DNA from 3 places in the Vibrio sp. 1249-1 genome. Region 1 is predicted to be linked to each of the others. Evidence: predicted binding sites of a transcription regulator. Region 1 holds the regulator's gene; each other region holds the start of a gene.
The links. The regulator CRP, encoded in region 1, controls carbon source genes, mostly activating them, when cyclic AMP is high. The targets are predictions, from matches to a motif close to TGTGANNNNNNTCACA.

Region 1 (4,877 bases):
TGTAGAATACCTATAATCTTTATAAAGGATTATATTAATAAGTTCTTCAACGGACACCGAAGGACCGCATAAGAGCAGTTAGGTATGACACAATTTTTCGCAGCCGCCGGGATCAAAAACCCGCATCTCCAAACGCTTTTGCCGCGTTTTATTCGCAAAAAAGCGTTGTTTACGCCGATTTGGCAAACCCTCGATACATCCGATGGCGACTTTCTCGATCTCGCGTGGAGCGAGGACCCAACCCAAGAGCCTGCACAAAAAAAGCCGATTTTTGTTTTATTTCATGGGTTAGAGGGGTGCTTCTATAGCCCTTATGCCAATGGGCTAATGAATGCATTTGCTCAATCTGGATGGCTGTCGGTGATGATGCATTTTCGTGGCTGCAGCGGTAAACCAAACAAAAAAGCACGAGCTTATCACTCGGGAGAAGTGACGGATGCTCGTTACTTCCTAGAGCACCTTGAACAACGTTTTCCTGATAATCCCAAAGTTGCAGTTGGTATTTCTCTTGGCGGTAACATGTTGGCGAATTATTTAGCCCAATATAAAGACCACCCTATTTTGAATGCAGCGACTATTATCTCAGCGCCTTTAGACCTAGCGGCGTGTGCGAACCGTATAGAACAAGGCTTTTCAAAAGTGTATCGCCGTTACCTGCTTTCTTCACTGAAACGTAACGCGTTACAAAAGCATCATCTACTGCATGGTGAGCTTGCGCTGTCCTACAACTCAATAAAACGTGTCACACGGCTGTATGAATTCGATGATTTGATCACGGCACCACTGCACGGTTTTAAAGACGCACAAGATTATTACGATCAATGTTCTGGCTTAAGTAAATTACAACAGATCACGCTACCGACACTGATCATTCACGCCAAAGACGATCCATTCATGACCGACGATGTGATCCCGAAATTTGTTCTGCCAGATAACATTGATTACCGTCTCTTTGAACACGGTGGCCATGTTGGTTTCCTGACAGGAACGGCGTTAAAACCTAAGTTTTGGTTGGAGGAAGCGCTGCCCGCGTATTACGAAAGTATCGCCGCAGATTACCTTTCTGCTGTATCCAAGCAACGAACGCAGTAAACTAGCCGCTCATCATAAAAGTTAGAGGTATTTATGATCATTCCATGGCAAGACATTGCGCCGGAAACATTGGAAAACTTAATTCGTGAATTCGTCTTACGCGAAGGAACGGATTACGGAACCGTCGAGGTTTCTTTGCAAGACAAAATTGATCAAGTTAAAGCTCAATTGGAAAAAGGTGAAGCGGTTATCGTGTTCTCTGAGCTACACGAAACCGTCGATATTCAGCATAAAACAAAATTTTAGACCCTTCACATTTTACCGTATCCCACTCGATGACAAGGTATTGTTACGTGCTATAGTGGGATATCGACCGTGCAGTAGTAACTCTACTGCACATTACAGGTAAGTAATTTTCGACAAGGTTTGTCATGTCAGCTAAACACCCAATTATTGCGGTTACTGGTTCGTCCGGTGCCGGCACGACCACTACATCTGAAGCCTTCCGTAAAATGTTCAATATGATGAACGTTAAACCCGCATGGGTTGAAGGCGATAGCTTCCATCGCTTTACTCGCCCAGAAATGGACATCGAAATTCGCAAAGCCCGCGAGCAAGGTCGACACATTAGCTACTTTGGCCCACAAGCTAATGACTTCCCGGGATTAGAAGAGTTTTTCCGTAAGTTCGGGCATGACGGCACTGGCAGCGTGCGCCGTTATCTGCACACGTTTGACGAAGCGGTTCCCTACAATCAAATGCCAGGCACGTTTACACCGTGGCAAGACTTACCCGAAAACAGCGACGTGCTGTTTTATGAAGGGTTACATGGTGGCGTGGTCGATGGCGATGTTAATGTTGCTCAACATGTGGATTTCTTAATTGGCATGGTGCCGATTGTGAACTTAGAGTGGATCCAAAAATTCGTACGTGACACTCGCGATCGCGGCCATTCGCGTGAAGCGGTAATGGACTCAATCGTGCGATCCATGGACGATTACCTCAACTATATCACTCCGCAGTTTTCTCGTACTCACATCAACTTCCAGCGCGTACCGACCGTTGATACTTCCAACCCACTTAATGCAAAAGGCATCCCTAGTTTGGATGAGAGTTTTGTGGTGATTCGCCTACGCGGTATCAAGAATGTCGACTTCCCATATCTGCTGGCCATGATTGATGGCTCATTCATGTCACGCCACAACACGATTGTCGTACCCGGCGGTAAGATGAGCTTTGCAATGGAGCTCATAGTTCGGCCTATCCTACAACAGCTCATCGAAACAGGGAAAATTGGCTAAAAACCTGCCTGCGAAGATGTTTACTTTTCATACCGTGATCATGTGCACAGTTTTGCTTACAAAATCTCAATCATGGCACGATTAAAATCAAGAAATCGTTTTCGAAAAAGGATACTATTTCTTACCGAAACACAAGAGAGCTTGCAGCATATAAAAAGTGCTCTTATTCTAGTAGGCCTAATTCAGGCTTAGCTAAAATATGGATAGCGCAAGCGTACCCTGCAGAGGAAGTGAGATATTATGGTTCTAGGTAAACCTCAAACCGACCCAACATTAGAGTGGTTTCTTTCACACTGTCATATTCATAAGTACCCTTCAAAGAGCACGCTAATTCACGCGGGCGAAAAGGCAGAAACTTTGTACTACATCGTTAAAGGTTCTGTTGCGGTTCTTATCAAAGACGAAGAAGGTAAGGAGATGATCCTTTCTTACCTAAACCAAGGAGACTTTATTGGTGAACTTGGTCTATTCGAGGAAGACCAAGAGCGTACAGCTTGGGTTCGTGCTAAATCTCCTTGTGAAGTTGCTGAAATTTCTTTCAAGAAGTTCCGTCAGCTTATCCAAGTAAACCCAGACATCCTAATGCGCCTTTCTGCGCAGATGGCTCGTCGTCTTCAAGTAACTAGCCAAAAAGTAGGTGACCTGGCGTTCCTAGACGTAACTGGTCGTATCGCTCAGACGCTTCTGAACCTTGCAAAACAACCAGACGCAATGACTCACCCAGACGGCATGCAAATCAAGATCACTCGTCAAGAAATCGGTCAAATTGTTGGCTGTTCTCGTGAGACAGTGGGTCGTATCTTGAAGATGCTAGAAGAGCAGAACCTAATCTCTGCTCACGGTAAAACCATCGTGGTTTACGGTACTCGTTAATCTCGAACTAGAGTGACACGAACAAAATTATAAAAGCCACCAATGGCAACATTGGTGGCTTTTTATTTACTCATGACCAAATGAGATAGGGTGCAGCGAACACTAATGAGTAAGCTTAACAGGTTAACCCTAAAACTTAGCCATTCGTACTTTCAAAGATTTTGTCAGCTGAAGCGGCCACGAAACCTGGGTACAAATCACCATTTTCCATCGGATAGCGCTTAGCAAATTCATAAAACCCGCCAGGGATAATTTCAGTGCCTTCGCTAAAACGAACCGCTACTTTATCTGCCATGGTCGATGACTGCTCTAGCAACACCTCAGGAGTGCCCTTCACTTCACCACCATTTTCATTAATGGTAAACCCAGCGGTACGCAGATGATCGTTTACCTGCTTCACTTCTTCATATTCATTGAGTTGGTTAACGCTCACCGTGAAGTGGTTTGCTCCGTAACCATGCGCCGCAAGCCAAGATGCGTACTCACTTTCTTTAGCCAACGTTTGGTAATCAGCAAAGCTTAAATCCCACAAGCGTCCACCATGTAAGAATGCGCTATCGTTCAGCTTGTCAGCATCGACTTGTGCCACCAAATTTTTCACAATCTCTTGTAGCTCAGGCGAGCACTCTTCAACTTTTAGCTCACTAATAAATACTTTAGGTTGCTTCGGATCTGGGTGCTCATAGTGCTTAGCAACCAGCTTTTTGCTTTCGAAAACGTAATCACCACACGCCTTGTAACCAATAGCTACAAATGGCTTAGCTAGAGTTTCAATATCAAGAGGCGCGATATTGAAGGTACGTAAAGCTATATGATCATTAATCAGAGGCTCATCTTCTTGAAGCAGCTGATGCACTTTAGCCGCCGAAGGGCAAAGACGTTGAATGTAATCTTGCCATAGCGATTCAAATAACACATCGGGCGTCATAACGACTCCTTGTTACGAGATGTAGAGTTTAAAGGTAAGCGGAAGTTGGCTGCTCGTTCACAACAAAAGTTGTCCAGAATAATGAACGAGCAACCATCAACCTGTGACGGTAAATGCCAGTCAGTCAACACGCTTTTCCGAGTCTTTGCTCACTTTTCGTGTTCTGCCAACGATCACTACAACCCATACCTAAATGATGCGCCGGCAAGGTGAGCCGCAATGCATAGTTGCGACTCTATAATTAAAACTTATAGCGCTACACCTGGACTCAATGTTGCAGGCAAGACAGTTTCTTGACCTTCCATTGATGCCATTGGGTACGCACAGTAATCTGCTGCGTAGTAAGCGCTTGGGCGCAAGTTACCCGACGCCCCCGGACCACCAAATGGCGCATCACCGCTTGCACCAGTGAGCTGGCGGTTACGGTTCACGATACCTGCACGAATGTGGTCAACGAAGTATTCCCATTCTTGGTCGTCGGTTGAAACCAAACCAGCAGATAAGCCAAAGCGCGTATCGTTTGCTAGCGCCACGGCTTTGTCTAATCCTTCGTAGCGCACCACTTGCAGAAGTGGGCCGAAGTACTCTTCATCTGGTAACTCAGCAATGTTCGTTACATCAATGATGCCAGGAGAAACAAACGCCGCCTCTCCTGCTTTCGCTTCAATCAAGCTTTCACCGCCAAGAGACTGTAGATTGGCTTGGGCATCAAGAATAAACTTGGCTGCCGCGACCGAAATTTG
Region 2 (4,877 bases), on a different contig from region 1:
AAGAGGAAGCAAATACAACAAGGCAGGAACAACAATCAAACCACCACCGATACCGAGTAACCCCGCCATCACACCCACAAAAGCGCCTAGCGCCAACAATAACAAAAATAAAGAGACGGTCACGATTTCCTACTTTTTACCTGCACGGATAAAGCCCGCAAAGCCCTGTTGAATGAAGAAGTCATGCATCATTTGATGAATGTCCTCCCCATAGGATTTTGTCATTGCTTGCTCCGCTAATTTTTCTAATTCTTCTTGTTGACTATGACGAATCAAATATTTCACCTTAGCCACGTTGGAGGTGTTCATACTCAAACTGGTATACCCTAACCCAAGTAAGAGAAGAGCGCCAAATGGATCACCCGCTAGCTCACCACAAATACACACGGGCACCTGATATTTATCACACACCTCATGGATTTGCTTAAGCGCTAACAGTACCGCAGGATGCATAGATTCATAGACATCCGCTACGCGCGAATTGTTCCTATCTACCGCTAATAAATACTGAGTTAAATCGTTTGTCCCGACAGAAACAAAATCAACACGGTGAGCAATCGTTGGCAACAGATACACCATCGATGGTACTTCAATCATGACCCCAATTTGTGGGAATTGAATTCTATCATCAAGCAAAACGGCTTCGCTGTGAGCTTGATTAATCAAGCTAATGGCATCGTCTAGCTCTTTTACCCCTGACACCATTGGCAATAAGATACTTAAGTTTCCGCTTTCTGCACTCGCTCTTAACATTGCACGCAGCTGGATCAAGAAAATGTCTGGATGATCCAATGTAAAACGAATGCCACGCCAGCCTAGAAACGGATTATCTTCTTCGATGGGCAAATACGGCAAAGGTTTGTCACCACCAATATCCAAAGTACGCATCACTACTCGTTGATTCGGATAGCTGTTAAGTATTGCTTGGTATTGATGATACTGCTCATCTTCCGAAGGAAAGTGATGCTGAAGTAAAAATGCAATCTCAGTTCGGTACAACCCAACACCATCAACACCTGTGTTGATGGCAATATTACTGTCTGCACTGAGTCCCGCATTCAGCATAATTTCGATATGGTGATTATCTTGCGTAACCGCAGGGAGTGCGAGGTCCTTGTTTACCATGGCAAACAATTCAGACTCTTCGCTTACTAAGCTGCGATACTCTCGCAACAACTGGCGGTTTGGCTCTAAGAAGATCTCACCCGTATAGCCGTCGACTATCCCGAGTTTGCCATTCACCACATCCGGATTAATGTTGGCGCCCATGACCGCAGGGACCCCAAGAGCTCGAGATAAAATGGCAGCGTGAGAGTTTGCGCCTCCCTCTAATGATACGACAGCTAACAAAAACTCTTTAGGTACAGAAGCGAGCAAGGTGGCAGTGAGTTCATTCGCCACCAAAATAATGGGACGATCAATTGCAGAATTTTCTTGCTCGCTGTTGTGCAGAAAATAGAGCAGCCTTTGCCCTAACTCTCGGATATCTTGCGCTCTTTCACGCATGTATACATCCGACATTCTGGCAAATCGATTCGAGTATGACTCTACAACTTGGCGTAACGCCCAGTCTGCCCTATCTCCTTTTTCAATCTGCTTCTTCAAATCACCGCGAAGCATCGGATCATTCAGTAAGTGAGTAAACAGATCGAAGATCGCCAGCGCATCTTTGTTGATTTCACTGTCCAGTTTTTTCCGCATACGGCGAAAGTCATTTAACGCTCGCTCTATGGCCACCAGTAGTGTCTCGTGCTCGCGTTCCTTATCTAACGTGGACGAAGGGAAAACATCCGATAAACTCGGCTGGGTATTGTCGAACCAAAACTCTCCAATCGCGACACCAGTAGACGCAGGCAAACCTTTTAATACCGTGGGTTTAGATGCTAACTGCCAATGCCCAAGATTCTGCGCATGTGCAATGAGCACCGCTAACTGAGCGGATAAGGTAACAAGAAACGATTCTTCCATTTCACTAAACAAGCGCGGCGTTTTTTGTTGGATCACCAACACACCTAAAACTTGTTTACGATGAATGATTGGAGTAGCTAAAAAAGAGTGGTAAATCTGTTCGCCGAGTTGAGGAAAGAATTTGAACTCGGGGTGTTTTGAGGCTTCGGCAAGGTTAAGGGGTTCAGCGCTTCGTTTTACCAACCCAACCAAGCCTTCATTGAAGTTGATATGAATACTATCACCTTCAAAAATAAGGCCTTGAGTTGCCATTAACTCAAGGCGCTGCATTTCTTCATTAGCAAGATAGATAGTACAGCACTCAGTACTAAGGGCAGCACAAGTCTCTTTCACCAATATATCGAGTGCCAGATGCACATCATCGACCCTGGAGACTTTCTCAACTATTTCCCTTAGCTGACTGAGCATGATTATCCTCTACGTTGCTTTTTTCTTTTCCCTTTCGCTTTTCTCTCTCGAAAAGGCATGGCTAAGGATGCAAATTCTTTCATCGCTCGTCGATAAACATCTCGCTTGAAAGAAACAACTTGCCTAACTGGATACCAGTAACTTACCCAGCGCCAACCATCAAATTCAGGGGATTTTCCGCGTTGCATATTAATGCGAGATTCATCGCATTCTAATCTCAGCAGAAACCATTTCTGTTTTTGGCCGATACAAACAGGCTTGGAGTCCCAACGCACCAATCGCTTTGGTAGCTTATATCTTAACCAATGACGACTTGTTGCAATGATCTTAACGTCTTTTTTCGTTAAACCGACTTCTTCATATAACTCCCTGAACATGGCTTGTTCAGGGGTTTCACCTTCGTCAATCCCACCTTGTGGAAATTGCCATGAGTGTTGCCCGTATCGTTTAGCCCAGAAGACCTGACCATGGTTATTACATATCACAATACCAACATTAAGTCGGTAACCATCGCCATCTATCACTGGCTAACCTCTATGAATAAATTTTTTATTACCGTGATTTTTCCACATATCCCCATTACTAGCAAACTTACTGATGTGATATGAGCAAGATTTATTACCTTTTCACCATTTTTGGATATCTTTTAATCAAACCATACCTTATCAACACAAGAGTGAGACATTGACCACATTTATTCACCTTTTCTGTGAATAACTTTGTGAAGAATTCAATTCAAATGAGTAATTCAGTTCAATCCCATCAAATGAAAAACAAATGAACAAACAAAAAAACAAACATAAAACATTGATAAAAAAGTATTTATTTTTAAAAATAACGATAATTCGATCTTCAATTTCTTGATGATCTTTTCACCAAACTCAGATCGGTCAAAGATCCACCAACAGGCTATTTATCCACACTTACCTGCTATTCGTTTAGATGATTACAACAAAATCAACCCCAAAAATGCATTTTAACCCCTGTTTATTCATACAGACCCCGTCAGGATCTTATCAATACCTCCTCCACCTGTGGATAAGTTATGAATTGATCGTTCTTACACCGCCTCGGTGAAATCTTAAACAGTAGATTTGGTCGGAGTTTGATAAACTATATTTTTTGTAATACCACCTTGTAACTATGAAACCAGAACCACAAACAGAAGCAGAGCTATTGGAACGAGCGCATGATATGGCAGGACTCAGTTTTGCTGAGTTGGCCGCCGAAGCGAATATGATTGTTCCTGAAAACTTAAAACGTGATAAAGGTTGGGTGGGTCAATTACTCGAATGGCACTTGGGCGCTCCAGCTGGCAGTAAACCTCAACAAGATTTCGCAAAACTAGGGATCGAGTTGAAAAGTATTCCGATCAGTTATTCTGGCAAACCTTTAGAAACAACCTTTGTTTCTGTGGCTCCCCTCACTGGTGTTCATGGTCTTACATGGGAAACAAGTCATGTTCGAAACAAGCTATCTCGTGTGCTTTGGGTACCCGTAGAAGGAGAACGAGAAATCCCACTCGCTGAAAGACGTGTGGGCAGTCCACTCATTTGGTCACCAGATGAAGAAGAAGAGCGGATTTTGCGAAATGACTGGGAAGAGTTAATGGAGATGATCGTCTTGGGAAGATTTGATCAAATTTCCGCCAGACACGGAGAAGCGCTGCATCTTCGCCCTAAAGCCGCAAATGCAAAAGCGCTCACCGAAGCATACAACTCAAATGGTAAGCCGATGAAAACTCTGCCCCGAGGCTTTTACCTTAGAACACAGTTTACTGAACAGATCTTACTCAAGCACTACATTAACACTCAACCAGAATAAAACCATATCAGCTATTTAGTGCGTCACGAGCGATAACTCAATATCGCAGTACGAGGCTGCCTCTTCAGTGCCACATTCGTCATACGCATTGCGCAGCCTTAAATACGCTTTATCGACCCCTAGCCTCAATAGTTCTTCTTTTACTAAGTCTAGAGAGCCAAAATGTATCGGGTCTTCACCGTCTTTAATCGGCTCAAGTTGATGCTTGTACTCCACAGCTAAAAGATAGTCAGAGACATCAGAACACCCAATCACAAATACTTTGGGAGTTTTATAAGTATCTTTATGTGGACCATGTAGCCACATGTCCAATTGATGCTTCTGCATAACATACCTCCTTCACACGATCATTTAAGTGTAGTTAGGCTAACTGTAGCTTTCGAGTTTGCTCTTCCTTTATACGTAAATCATTTGCGATTGCGGCTAAAAATCCCCTATATTGGAGTCACTTATTTAGTCGGTAACTCTTCAAGGACGTGATATGCAATACACAAAACTACCGCACTCATCACTTGAGATCAGTAAAATCTGCCTCGGCACTATGACGTTTGGCGAGCAAAACACAGAAAAGGACGCCTTTGAACAGCTCGACTTTGCCCTCGATCATGGGGTGAACTTCATCGATACCGCAGAGATGTACCCTGTACCGCCAAACTCGGAAACACAAGGGCTCACCG
Region 3 (4,877 bases), on a different contig from region 1:
CCAAATTTCATAACCTTGCTGTACATAGCCCGACAGTAAATCCAATACCGCATCAGGGACGCAATCAGGACGCGTCCCCACACAAAGACCAACCATGTCTGCAGCCTTTAGTGCTTCCTCATACATGTTTTTGAGAACTTGTACCTCGGCATAGGTACTGGTGTAGGCCTGAAAATAAGCGAGATATTTCTTCGCTCTGTGAATTTCACCTGCGCGATCTTTTAACTGTTCGTGAATGCTTTTTATCTGGACTTCTTCATCTGCAAACGAAGCCACATTGCAAAATGTACATCCTCCCCGCCCAATCGTGCCATCGCGGTTAGGGCAACTAAATCCACCGTGCAATGTTAACTTATGAACCTTTTCACCGTATCGACGCTGAAGATCTTGGCCGATTGTATTGACCAACTCATGTAACTGCATAAATTCTCACCAACAATAAATCGTAATCAATCTCACTACGATCTGTGTAAATAAATTACATCCCTGCAAGAAAAAACACACAATATTAATCAATTCAAACACCCATCATGCGGGTCAAAATCAATAAACTTGCATAATTAAAGACAAAAATCGTTCATGTTGCGTAAATGTTAAACTAAAAATGCATAATTAAACGAAAAAATTGGGTCACAACGCCGACTTTTTCATTGCATTCTGAAGTGACAAAATTGTAGGATACTTACACAACCCCGTTATTTTTGTGACTTTTATTACAAAGCACACTGCGGGATTTGTCGGTGTTATCCCACTCCTACCTATATAAATCACTAGATAGTGATAATAAATAAAGGGATACCACCAAGGATTGTTTTTCTCGCAAAACTTTTCCTGCGAGATACGGAAAGGAATCAAGACCGGTCAACCTAGATCGGTGGCGATAATAAATATAAAGGACAAGACGTAATCAATAGTCTAGGTAGTATTTGCAGCCCGGTACTTTTGCGTCGACATTGAACTGGAAGGATGTATCTATGGTAGATAGAGAGCAAAATCCACAGGGTCTGTACACTCCGGAACTGGAGCATGACGCTTGTGGTATCGGTTTTGTTGCTCACCTTAAAAACCGTAAATCTCATGAAGTAGTGACTCAAGCATTGGATATGCTGGCTCGCATGGAACACCGTGGTGGTCAAGGTTGTGACCCATGCAGCGGTGACGGTGCGGGTATCTTGCTACAAAAACCTCATGAATTCCTATTAGAAGAAGCCGTTAAGCTAGGCATTAAACTGCCTTCGTTTGAAAAGTATGGTGTTGGTGTCGTTCTTTTCCCGAAAGACGAATACAAACGCGAACAATGCCGTGACATTCTAGAACGCAACGCACAGCGTCTAGACCTTGAAGTTATCGGCTACCGCGTATTACCAACCGACAACTCCATGATTGGTGCCGACCCTCTAAGCACAGAGCCTCAATTTGAGCACGTGTTTATCTCCGGCGGCCCTGGCATCACGCCTGAAGAGCTAGAACGCAAACTGTACGTACTTCGTAATTACACCGTACGCGTTTGCCTAGAAAGCGTTTCGAACATTGGTGACGACTTCTACATTAACTCCATGTCTTACAAGACATTAGTGTACAAAGGTCAGTTAACGACTGAGCAAGTACCTCAGTACTTCCTCGATCTGCAAAACCCGACCATGGTGACTGCACTGGCACTGGTACACTCTCGTTTCTCTACCAACACCTTCCCGAAATGGCGTCTTGCACAGCCTTTCCGTTACATTGCCCACAACGGCGAAATCAATACAGTTCGCGGTAACTTGAACTGGATGAAAGCCCGTGAAGCAATCCTAGAATCAGACCTGTTCACTCAGGCTGAAATCGACATGCTTCTTCCAATCTGTCAGGAAGGCAGCTCGGATTCATCTAACTTTGACATGGCACTTGAGCTCCTAGTTCTGTCTGGTCGCAGCCTGCCACACGCATTGATGATGATGATTCCTGAAGCATGGCAAGAAAACAAAAACATGGATCCTAAACGTCGCGCGTTCTATCAGTACCATGCGAACATCATGGAACCATGGGATGGCCCGGCTTCCGTATGTTTTACTGATGGTGTTCAAGTTGGTGCGACACTAGACCGTAACGGTTTGCGCCCTTCTCGCTACACAGTGACCAAAGATAACTTCCTAGTGATGGCATCTGAATCTGGTGTTGTGGATATAGAACCAGAAAACGTTGAGTTCCGTGGTCGCCTACAGCCAGGTCGTATCTTCGTTGCAGACCTAGAACAAGGTCGAATCATCTCTGATGAAGAAGTGAAAGACACCATCGCAACGGCACAGCCTTACGAGAAGTGGGTAGAAGAAAACCTACTGAGCTTGAAGAAGCTGCCAGATGCGAGCAACCAGTTCAGCCAACCTAAGCCAGAACACCTTCTACACCGCCAACAAGCGTTTGGCGTAAGCACTGAAGAAGTGAACGAAATCATCGTTCCAATGGCGAATGACGCGAAAGAACCATTATCAGCAATGGGTGCCGACTGGCCTCTTGCGGTTCTATCTCATCAATCTCAGCACCTTTCAAACTACTTCAAGCAGCTGTTTGCACAAGTAACTAACCCACCGATCGACCCGATCCGTGAGCGCATGGTTATGTCGCTGAACACTTACTTGGGTAAAGACCAAAACCTTCTGACTGAAACACCACTTCACTGTCAGAAAGTAGAATTGGAATCGCCTGTTCTAGCCAACTCTGAGCTTGAAAAATTGCGTGCGATCGATAACGAGCACCTACAAGCGAAAACGTTGGATATCGTATTCCAAGCTAGTGAAGATCAAGGCAAACTTGAGCGTGCATTAAAACGTATCTGCCAATACGCAGAAGACGCGGTTATCGATGGTTATTCAATCATCCTACTCACTGACCGCGCAGTGAATTCAAACCACGCGGCGATCCCAGCAATGCTGGCAGTTGGCGCAGTACACCACCACTTGATCCGTAAAGGTCTACGTGCGAAGTGTGACATCGTGGTTGAAACTGGTGACGCGCGTGAAACGCACCACTTTGCAACGCTACTTGGTTACGGTGCGAATGCGGTTAACCCTTACCTAGTGATTGAAACCATCATTGAACTTCAACGTACGAAGAAGTTGGATCCAGAAGCGAACCCTCGTGATCTGTTCAACAACTACCGTAAAGCGATCAATGGCGGTCTTCTGAAGATCTTCTCGAAGATGGGTATCTCGACGCTACAGTCTTACCACGGCGCACAAATCTTCGAAGCGTTGGGTATCCACAAGTCAGTGGTCGACAAATACTTCACAGGTACGGTTTCTCGTATCCAAGGTCTTACCCTTGATGATATCGCCAAAGAAGTGCTGATCCGTCACCGCATCGGTTACCCACAACGCGAAATCCCAATTCAAATGCTGGATGTTGGTGGTGTTTACCAATGGAAACAGCGTGGTGAGAAGCACCTATTCAACCCAGAAACCATTTCTCTACTGCAAGAGTCTACGCGCAACAAGAACTACGATCAGTTCAAGCAATACGCGACTGCTGTAGATAAGCAAGGTGACAACGCGGTAACCCTACGTAGCCAACTTGAGTTCATTAAGAACCCAGCTGGTTCTATCTCTATCGACGAAGTCGAGCCAATTGAAAGCATCGTGAAACGCTTCGCGACCGGTGCAATGTCATTCGGTTCTATTTCTTACGAAGCACACTCCACACTAGCTGTTGCGATGAACCGTCTTGGCGCGAAATCGAACTCTGGTGAAGGTGGTGAAGACCCAATGCGTTTCGAGCGCAAAGAGAACGGCGATTGGGAACGCTCTGCAATCAAGCAGGTGGCTTCAGGTCGTTTCGGCGTAACCTCTTACTACCTAACTAACGCTGAAGAGCTGCAAATCAAAATGGCTCAAGGTGCGAAGCCAGGTGAAGGTGGTCAGCTACCAGGCGATAAAGTAGATGACTGGATCGGTGCAACGCGTCACTCGACTCCGGGCGTTGGCCTTATCTCTCCACCACCACACCACGATATCTACTCAATCGAAGATTTGGCTCAGCTTATCTACGACTTGAAGAACGCGAACCGCGCAGGCCGTGTAAACGTGAAGCTGGTATCAGAAGCAGGCGTAGGTACGATCGCTTCTGGTGTAGCGAAAGCGAAAGCGGACGTTGTACTAATCGCAGGTTTCGACGGCGGTACAGGTGCATCACCAATGTCTTCAATCCGCCATACCGGTCTTCCTTGGGAACTTGGCTTGGCAGAAACGCACCAAACGCTACTGAAGAACGGTCTACGTAACCGTATCGTGGTTCAAGCAGATGGTCAGATGAAGACACCTCGCGACCTTGCAGTGGCAACACTACTTGGTGCAGAAGAATGGGGCGTAGCAACCGCAGCATTAGTGGTTGAAGGTTGTATCATGATGCGTAAGTGTCATAAGAACACTTGTCCTGTTGGTATCGCGACTCAGAACAAGACGCTTCGCGAGCGCTTTGATGGCCGCGTAGAAGACGTCGTTACCTTCTTCCAATACATGGCACAAGGTCTACGTGAAATCATGGCTGAGCTTGGCTTCCGCACTATCGATGAAATGGTCGGTCAAGGTCAGAAACTGAAGATCCGCCAAGACATTTCTCACTGGAAATACAAGAACCTAGATCTGTCTCCTGTTCTCCACGTTGAGCAACCACGTGAAGCTGATGGTGTATTCAACCAAGCTCAACAGAACCACAACCTAGAAGAAGTGCTAGACCGTAAGCTGATTCAAGCAGCGATTCCTGCACTAGAGAAAGGCGAAGCGGTGAATGCCGAGTTCCCTATCGTCAACACGGACCGCTCTGCAGGTACCATGTTGTCGAACGAAATCTCGAAAGTGTACAAAGATGCGGGTCTACCTCAGCCAATGAACGTGAAGTTCAAA

Region 2: rppH (RNA pyrophosphohydrolase) is a predicted target of CRP. The motif match lies at 3,054-3,069, and genes of this name have one in related genera.
Region 3: gltB (glutamate synthase large subunit) is a predicted target of CRP. The motif match lies at 703-718, and genes of this name have one in related genera.

What each region holds. Positions count from the first base shown of each region.
Region 1 is NZ_JAWOWJ010000023.1:14,572-19,448, forward strand. It holds gene R7Z50_RS22760 (hydrolase) at 85-1,092, shown strand; gene R7Z50_RS22765 (YheU family protein) at 1,126-1,338, shown strand; gene R7Z50_RS22770 (phosphoribulokinase) at 1,464-2,333, shown strand; gene crp (cAMP-activated global transcriptional regulator CRP) at 2,574-3,206, shown strand; gene R7Z50_RS22780 (DUF1338 domain-containing protein) at 3,343-4,134, opposite strand; gene astD (succinylglutamate-semialdehyde dehydrogenase) at 4,383-4,877, opposite strand, start outside.
Region 2 is NZ_JAWOWJ010000009.1:42,919-47,795, forward strand. It holds gene R7Z50_RS16410 (sulfite exporter TauE/SafE family protein) at 1-123, opposite strand, end outside; gene ptsP (phosphoenolpyruvate--protein phosphotransferase) at 130-2,376, opposite strand; gene rppH (RNA pyrophosphohydrolase) at 2,379-2,900, opposite strand; gene mutH (DNA mismatch repair endonuclease MutH) at 3,520-4,200, shown strand; gene R7Z50_RS16430 (DUF6482 family protein) at 4,216-4,527, opposite strand; gene R7Z50_RS16435 (NADP(H)-dependent aldo-keto reductase) at 4,682-4,877, shown strand, end outside.
Region 3 is NZ_JAWOWJ010000009.1:82,930-87,806, forward strand. It holds gene R7Z50_RS16590 (TIGR01212 family radical SAM protein) at 1-423, opposite strand, end outside; gene gltB (glutamate synthase large subunit) at 975-4,877, shown strand, end outside.